DNA from 4 places in the Caldalkalibacillus uzonensis genome. Region 3 is predicted to be linked to each of the others. Evidence: predicted binding sites of a transcription regulator. Region 3 holds the regulator's gene; each other region holds the start of a gene.
The links. The regulator LexA, encoded in region 3, represses DNA repair genes until DNA is damaged. The targets are predictions, from matches to a motif close to CGAACATATGTTCG.
Positions count from the first base shown of each region.

Region 1: the regulator LexA is predicted to act here: its motif matches at 1,481-1,494, upstream of J2S00_RS09370 (DNA polymerase IV).
Region 2: the regulator LexA is predicted to act here: its motif matches at 1,280-1,293, upstream of J2S00_RS07535 (Rpn/YhgA-type helix-turn-helix domain-containing protein).
Region 4: the regulator LexA is predicted to act here: its motif matches at 1,133-1,146, upstream of J2S00_RS10465 (YolD-like family protein).

Region 1 covers NZ_JAUSUQ010000006.1:91,573-93,757, forward strand. The annotation lists gene J2S00_RS09365 (Crp/Fnr family transcriptional regulator) at 1-32, opposite strand, end outside; gene J2S00_RS09370 (DNA polymerase IV) at 175-1,434, opposite strand; gene J2S00_RS09375 (DUF1885 family protein) at 1,635-2,078, opposite strand.
Region 2 covers NZ_JAUSUQ010000004.1:285,452-287,636, reverse strand. The annotation lists gene J2S00_RS07540 (M24 family metallopeptidase) at 46-1,140, shown strand; gene J2S00_RS07535 (Rpn/YhgA-type helix-turn-helix domain-containing protein) at 1,376-1,720, shown strand; gene J2S00_RS07530 (CoA-binding protein) at 1,796-2,185, shown strand, end outside.
Region 3 covers NZ_JAUSUQ010000001.1:147,170-149,354, reverse strand. The annotation lists gene J2S00_RS00745 (GerMN domain-containing protein) at 1-67, opposite strand, end outside; gene J2S00_RS00740 (DUF896 domain-containing protein) at 92-328, opposite strand; gene lexA (transcriptional repressor LexA) at 542-1,171, shown strand; gene glnA (type I glutamate--ammonia ligase) at 1,222-2,185, opposite strand, start outside.
Region 4 covers NZ_JAUSUQ010000007.1:89,846-92,030, reverse strand. The annotation lists gene J2S00_RS10470 (ion transporter) at 1-495, shown strand, start outside; gene J2S00_RS10465 (YolD-like family protein) at 733-1,089, opposite strand; gene pdaA (delta-lactam-biosynthetic de-N-acetylase) at 1,213-2,004, opposite strand; gene J2S00_RS10455 (trans-sulfuration enzyme family protein) at 2,166-2,185, opposite strand, start outside.

The sequences.
Region 1 (2,185 bases), on a different contig from region 3:
TCTTGGGTCAAAAAGGGTTGTCCTCGCATCATCACGGCCTCCCTGTTTTCATTCCTAGTTTCATTTTAACGGAAAGAGGGGGAGGCAACGTGTGATTGTGTCACAATTGTGTGACAGCGTGCCATTTGTAAACGAAACGTCACCAAAGTGTAAAACAAATGTCATTTTTTAAGGTTATTTGTAATGCCCTCCTATTTTTTTGGCCCGGTCCCGGGCCTGGCCTGCTGCAGTAAGGGAGGCGGCACGCAAAATGGCGGCGGCCCCGTATTTATGTTTAATATGATCCATGGCTTGGCTTAAACGTTCTTTTTTCAGTGTGGTGTCAAACAAACTGAGCTGCCGGCAGTGATCAGATTCCAATCCGGACAGCGTCACGCCGGCACTGCGAATCGGTTCCCCGTCCCAATGGGTGCGAAACAGATTAAAAGCGGCTTTAAACACATCCAGTCCATAGTTGGTTTTTTGGGGCAATTTAATCTGGCGGTGAAAGCCGGTGGGAAAATCAAAGCGGGCCCCGCGCACACCCACGGAAACGGTATCACCCACATATCCTTTTAGGCGGGCCCGGCGGCCTACCTCTTCACTTAATTCCAATAAAATCACTTTGATCTGTTCTATGGTTTCATAATCCCGGGGCAGGGTCATATGATGACCGATGGCCTTTTGTTCGTCATGGGAGCGGGGAGACACAGGGGAGTGATCAATGCCGTTGGCCGTTAACCACAGCCGTTCTCCATTAATGCCCCATTTTTGGGAGAGACGCTCCACGGGGGTTTGAGCCAATTGGCCGATGGTGCGGATACCCATGCGTTCCAAGTGGCGGCTTATGCGGCTGCCCACGCCAAACAGGGCGCGGACCGGAAGAGGCCACAACGTGGTTGGCAGTGTGTCATGGCTGATCTGGGCGATACCTGCTTTGTTTTTCTTGGCAAAATTATCGCAGGCCATTTTGGCTAGCACTTTATTGGGGCCAATGCCGATGCGGACATAGACGCCTACTTCCTGCTGGATCTTGTGTTGCAAAAGGCTGGCTACATCCCAGGGTTCACCACCAAATAAATGTAAGGTGGGTGTCACATCCATAAACTGTTCGTCGATGCTGTACGGTTCAACCAGGTCAGTGAAACTTTGCAAGATGGTGGTGATCTGCACTGAGATATCAATGTACTTTTGCATATGAGGTTTGACCACAGTGACAGAGGGACATTTTTGCTGGGCTTCCCACAATGCTTCTGCTGTTTCAATCCCCCACTGTTTGGCCAGGGGGCAGGCGGCCAGGATCACCCCGCTGCGCCGCTCTGGATCTCCGGCCACCACAATCGGTTTATGCTGCAGCGAGGGATCCGCTGTTTTTTCAATGCTGGCAAAGAAAGATTGCACATCGACCAGAAAAATGACCTGCTCCCGGGACATCTTGCTACTTGCTTTGTTCATGCTGGCTATCCTCCGTTCAGCAGCGCAAAGAATAGGATGCATAACTAGAACATATGTTCTATTATATAGCAAAAAAAGAAAAAATAGAAGTGGGAAAAGGAGGGAGAGCAACACATCAGATTGGGAAAAAGGAAGCACGAAGCCCCGAAAAATGATAGTAAGGATCCGGGGCTTAAACCAATGAGGATCAGTGGGACAGGTTAGGGTTTACGGGGATAATAATACATGGTGCGTCCGTTAAATAGCTGCAACTTGGCTTGATAGGCTTTAGCCAGATATTTGCAAAACTCATTGGCTTTTGATTTATCGCCGTGGGTGGCCCCGTCCGGCAACACAACTTGGATGTAGTGTTCCTCTCTTTCCTGGCCGCTCTCTTCAACTGTGACGGTTTCTGAGCCAACGCCGACGATCATATATTTATACAGCTCAGGATTGTTGCCTTTCAGGTAAAACCATTTGCCTTTTCCCTCCGGCTTTTCCACAATGGTATAAGGAAAAGCGGCTTCCGCATAATTCCAACCAAGTTGTTGGCCGGTTTTTGACGTCATGCTTATGTAATGGTCCAATTTTTGTTTCACATCGTCTAAATCGGCTGAGGTCACGGTGGATTCCTTGACCAGACGAATATAAGCACTTTGACTCACTCGAACTCACTCCTTACGCTACCACAGAATCCAGCTCTGCTAACATCTTAGCATTCAAGGCTTGTTTACACAACAAAAATGTCTCTCGGAGCGGAGGATCAGCATGA
Region 2 (2,185 bases), on a different contig from region 3:
CATTTTTCATATCTAAGCAAAATTTATTGTAGGGAGTTGATCAACATGAATGTTTTCCTGACAAGGCTGGAGAAGGCCAAACAACTATTAGGAGAAACTCAGATTGACGCTTTGGTCGTGACCTCTTCCCCCAATGTTTATTATTTTAGCGGCACATGGCTAGATTCCCACGAACGGCTTCAAGCGATTGTCATTTCAAGAACAGAGCAACCGAAAATGATTGTCCATGAAATGTCTGAACAGGAAGTTTCACCTCCTTCACAAGTTGACACGATTTTTTGGAAAGATGGCGAACCAGCCATTGAAATCCTGGCCCAACATCTTCCTCATACCGGAACAATTGCGATAGATAATCAGTGGCCTTCAGGCAATTTGATTGAACTAATGGGGTTAAAAAGAGATGTTTCATTTGTTAAGAGCACCCAGCTGATTGGCCAACTGCGATTAAGAAAAGATGAGGTAGAGATCGAACTGCTCAGAAAATCAGGTCAAGTTGCCGATGAAGTGATGTCTGAAGTCATTCAGTTTATTAGGCCGGGACTAAAGGAAACAGAGGTCGTCGAGCAAATCAAATCCCTGTTTAAAGCTAAAGGTGTTGACAAACTATCTTTTAACCCCATTTTAGCTACAGGTAAAAATGGCGCCATTCCCCATCATCAATCAGATGATACAGTGATTCAGCGCGGAGATATGGTTGTGATTGATATGGGAGGAATAAAAGATTATTATTGCTCGGATATAACCAGGACGATTTGTGTCGGAGAGCCTGCTGCAGAGATGAGAACAGTATATCGGATTGTGCAACAAGCTCAGGAAGAAGCAGTACAAGCAATCAAGCCTGGCATTCCTATGCAAGAAATTGACCGCATTGCCCGGGAGATTATTACAAAAGCGGGATATGGCCCTTATTTTACACATCGGACAGGTCATGGACTGGGAATTGAAGTTCATGAGGAGCCCTTTCTTACGGCTAATAATGATCAACTACTAGAAGAGGGAATGGTTGTTAGTGTTGAGCCTGGTATTTATTTGACAGATCAATTTGGGGTGCGCATAGAAGATATTGTGGTTGTGACAGAAACAGGAGTAGAACGGTTAAACCATTACCCGCGTGAATTGCTCTGTGTAGATACAAACTAAACTTTAAATGATCATGAGATTGTAGAGGGGTGTACCAAAAAGTAGTTGGGGACACCCCAAAAAGCATGTTCATCAATGATGATCGAAAAGGAGACTGGATCACTCACATCAAAAAGTCGTCCACAGGCTATTAAAATATCGAACATACGTCTGATATAATGAGAAACTTGTGCTATAATATCAAAAAATTCAGTCGAGGAGTGACACTGATCAGTACCAGCCGACGCTAGCACATTTGCCTCAAAGATGGCATGTGAGAGAAGAAAACAGCTCATATACCGATCACGACCGCTTGTTTAAGCAACTGATCGAGACCTTCTTTGTGGACTTTATGAAAGCGATTCACGATATGCCAGAAGAAGAGGAGGTGAAAGTGATGGAGCTGATGAATTCATGGGAGAAAAAGGGAATGGAAAAAGGTCTGCAACAAGGTTTGCAGCGGGGCCGGACAGAAGCCCAGCTTGAGATTGCTAAGCGCTTGCTGAAGATGGGCATGAGTCTGGAAGATGTGGTTAAGGCTACAGGGGTGGAGCAGGAAGAGATTGAACAATTGGCCAAGCAAGAGGATGACAAAGTATAGGGTAGACTTAACTACCATATCCGAGTGGGAAAGAGTACAATGAAGATAATGATATAAAACAAAGGAGTGAGCAGATTGGCTTTTAAAAACCCCACTCGTGCTGAAATAAGAGACATCTTGAAAAGAAGCAAGCGAATCGCTGTTGTTGGGCTGTCAACCAATCCTGAAAAGACATCCTACATGGTGTCGGAAGCGATGCAAAAGGCTGGTTACGAAATTATCCCCGTCAATCCTCATGCCGATGAAATCCTGGGTGTAAAGGCTGTCCGTTCATTAACAGAGATTGAGGGCCACGTAGATATTGTTAATGTGTTCAGAAGAAGTGAATTTTTACCTGAGGTAGCCAGGGAAGCAGCTAAAATAAAACCGGATGTCTTTTGGGCCCAACTGGGTCTTGTCAGTGAAGAAGCTTATGAGATCTGTCAAGCCAATGGCATCACTTGCATTATGGACCGCTGTATCAAA
Region 3 (2,185 bases):
CAGCCAAGACCAGTACCATCATACAAGCGGTGAAAAAGAGCAACTTCCGTCTGCTTTCTCTATTCATTTTGTCTGTTGCCACTCCTTTGATTTAATGTTGTTTTTTATATCTCTGTTGTTCTTTTTTCAACTTATCTGGTGTTACATCTCTTCCTGTTGGGTCAATCACTTTTAAACCCATTAAATTACTTTTGAATGAAGAACGGAAGGACTGGATATATTCTTGGCGCAGCTGAGCTTGCTCTTCCTTCTCCTCTGCTGTTAGCCCTTTTTGCTTTGCTTTTTGTGCCAACTGGTTAATCCGGTCTAGTTTTGCCTTGGATAGCATATCGATCCCCTTTGCTTAAGAATGTCCATATTATTACAGTAATACTTTTAAATGATTTCGTCAATCGATAATCCACATCACTCGAACTTACGTTTGTATTCGTCCCTTACATTTGATATAATATCTCATAAGTATACATAGTTAAAACTTACCATCTTCATTCGTCCAGTTTTCTTGTGTGCATTTTATTTCTTGGTATTGAGGTGAAAATTGATGTCCACATTATCCAAACGCCAAAAGCTGATCCTGGATTTTATTAAAAAGGAAGTGCGGGAAAAAGGGTATCCTCCATCAGTCCGTGAAATCGGTGAAGCAGTAGGATTGGCTTCCAGCTCTACTGTCCATGGTCACTTGTCCCGGCTCGAGAAAAAGGGATATATACGCCGTAATCCCACCAAACCCAGAGCCATTGAAGTTTTGGACGATGACATGCGCACCCAGCCTCAACCCGAATCGATTAGCACCACTTATGTGCCGGTGATCGGGAAAGTCACAGCGGGACAACCCATCACAGCAGTGGAAAATATTGAAGAATATTTTCCACTGCCAGATAAATTTGCCACTGACCCCAGTGAGTTGTTTATGCTCGTTGTCCAGGGTGACAGTATGATTGAAGCGGGTATCTATGACCGGGACTATGTCATTGTCCGCAAACAAAATTATGCTGACAACGGCGATATTGTCGTGGCTATGACTGAGGAAGATGAGGCTACTGTAAAACGGTTTTTCAAAGAGAAAAATGTGATCCGCCTACAGCCGGAAAACGCTGCACTGGAGCCCATCATCCTTAAAGACGTGACCATCTTGGGTAAAGTAATCGGGGTTTTTCGCCATATTCACTAAATAAACCGCAAAACGATGAGGGGAACAGCACTGGCTGTTCCCCTTCATTGTTAATATTGGGTCATGTATTGATCTCTTTCCCAAGGATGGACTTGAGTTCTGAACATATCCCATTCGATTTCTTTGGCCTCAACAAAGTGTGTAAAAGCATGTTCACCCAATGCATTGACGATCACTTCATCTTGTTTCAGCTCATCAATCGCTTCTTTTAATGTGGATGGTAAGCTTTCAATACCCGCTTCAGCACGATCTTGTTCATTCATGACATAAATATTACGGTCTGTGGCCTCTGGTAAAGGCAGCTTGTTCTTGATACCGTCCAAACCAGCGGCAAGCATGGCCGCCAGCGCTAAGTACGGATTGGCAGCAGGGTCAGGATTACGCAATTCCACACGGGTGCTCAATCCGCGTGAAGCAGGAATACGAATCAACGGGCTGCGGTTTTTGGCAGACCAGGCAATGTAGCACGGCGCCTCATAGCCAGGAACCAAACGTTTATATGAGTTGACAGTCGGATTGGTAATGGCAGCGAATGCTTTGGCGTGTTTTAAGAGCCCAGCCAAAAAATGCTTTGCAGTTTCACTTAAACCCAATGGATCGTTTTCGTCATAAAAGGCATTCTCATTGCCGCGGAATAAGGACAGATGGCAGTGCATGCCAGACCCGTTAATACCATAGATGGGTTTGGGCATAAAAGTGGCGTGCAAACCGTGTTTCCTGGCGATTGTTTTAACCACTAATTTAAAAGTTTGGATGTAATCTGCAGCTGTCACAGCATCAGCATATTTAAAGTCAATTTCGTGCTGGCCTGGCGCCACTTCGTGGTGAGAAGCTTCTATTTCAAAGCCCATTTTTTCCAGGGTCAATACAATATCCCGGCGGCAGTTTTCACCCAGATCAAGGGGTGCCAAGTCAAAGTAGCCACCGTCATCATTGACGTCCAATGTAGGTTCTAAATTTTCATTGGTCTTAAACAGGAAGAATTCCGGCTCAGGACCAACATTCATCGTTGAA
Region 4 (2,185 bases), on a different contig from region 3:
ATTCCATCCCTGCGCAAGTTGGTCAGCGCCCTTTTGTATACCATCCCCGCTTTGGGCAACATCATGTTGTTGATGGGCTTAATCTTTTATATTTTCGCCGTCATAGGCACCTTCTTGTTCCGGGATGTGGCCCCTGAGTATTTCGGTTCGTTACACCTCTCGCTGATCACGTTGTTCCAGGTTGTTACCCTGGAGTCTTGGGCCAGCGGGGTGATGCGTCCCATTATGGCTGAAGTATTCTGGTCCTGGATCTACTTTGTTACTTTTATCCTAGTAGGAACGTTCGTTATTTTTAACCTGTTTGTCGGGGTCATTGTCAGTAATGTGGAACGGGCTGAAACGGAGGAAGCAGAAGAGGAGCAACAACCTCATCAGCGTGTCTCTGCCGACCACTCGGTTTCAGATGAAGAGATTAAGCAACTGCGCAACGAGATCAAAGAACTGCGCCAATTGCTCCGTGATTTAAAAAATCATCAATCCCATTCTTCCAGTTGAACAACATATCCACTAAAAAGACAGGGAGTCCAAGATCAGGATCACCTGTCTTTTTATTTCTCCTTATTCAAAACGATAGCTGTATTGTTGATTATAAAGGAAAATTTTATATGTGCGTATTATATTTTTAAAAATTATAAAAATAAGAAAAACAGACTAGGCCTGTGGTTCCGAACGATGCAGGCCTTTTAACGCATATGAAAAGGTGATGTGTCCTCCACTGCTTTCACCAGTACGTCATTCCCAATCATCTTCAATGCTGACATCAAAAATGTCTTGAAAGGAGAGCCATTCCTCCTCCTGATCATTGACGAGCTTCACCTGTCCGAGCGCGGGATTGATTCTCTTCACCACGCCTTTCACTTCCCGGTTTTTAAATTCTCCAAATAAACAAACCGTCACTGGCAGATGGAATTGCAATGATTGCCGTAACTTATCATTAATCTCTTCCACTTGCTGCTCATCTAGAACCGGTCTTTTTTGGCGACTTTGTTCTTGTTTTAACTTCTGCAAAGCTTCCTTATGTTCGGGAAGCATCCAGCGACTTGATTCCCACATCAGATTGGACCCTGGCGTAATTTTGTTCGGTTTCATCACTGCTTCCTCCCTTAAAGAGAAACTTTGTTCCCATTATATGCAAACATGTGTTCTTTATGCAATGAGTCATGACCTAGTAAAATATTCCTGCAACAAAAAACGGCTCTGTTCAAGAGCCGCTCACTTTACGTTATATGCATCCCATAAACTGTCCATCACCAGATCATCCAAACTTTTAAATTCATAGCCCTGTGCCCGCAAATCATCGATAACCCGGGGCAGTGCTTCCGCATTGTCCCTTGAAACAGTGTGCAGCAACACAACAGCTCCGGGATGAATCTGCTGCATAATATTGTCATAGGCATAGCGCCAGCCCCGCTGCCTGTCAATTTGCCAATCGACAAAGGCGAGGGACCAGAACACGTTGCGATAGCCCAGCTTTTGGGAAAGGGCGAGGGTGCGTTCACTAAAGATCCCCCGGGGCGGGCGGAGGTAGTTCATCCCCTTAACTCCCGTGATCCGTTCAAATTCTTGCTCCACACGGACCAGCTCTTTGATCAGCCGGTCATCGCTGACCTGGGTCATATCTGGATGGGACCAGCTGTGGTTGCCCACAATATGCCCTTCTTTCACCATGCGTTTGACTAAGTCAGGCTGATCTTTCAAATAGTGGCCAGTGACGAAAAAAGCGGCTGGGACCTGTTTCTCTTTGAGCACGTCCAAAATGCGGGCCGTATACCCGTTCTCATAACCGTTATCAAAGGTCAGATAAACCTCCCGTTTGGAGGTATCGCCCAAGTAAAAGCCACCATACTGCTCTAACAGCTGATCCCACTCTTTTTCTGCTGACGGAGGTTGGTGATCTGTACTTTTTTTAAATCCCCAGTGAATGGCTTTGTTGGACCAACTATCTGCACCGGCAGACTGAACGCAGGCCAGGTGAGAAATAAGTATAAAACAAAACAGCACCATGATAAACCTTTTGCTGTGCTTCATACTAGAACTCCTTCCTTATGTGTATCTGCCTTTTTTACTTCAATCTAAATATAGTTTGTAAAAGAGTCACACCAAGCATACCGGAAGGAATATCCTATTTTTCCCAAAAGAAAAAAGCCGTCCTGATTGGACACCCTTTAATCATTCATGGCTTCTA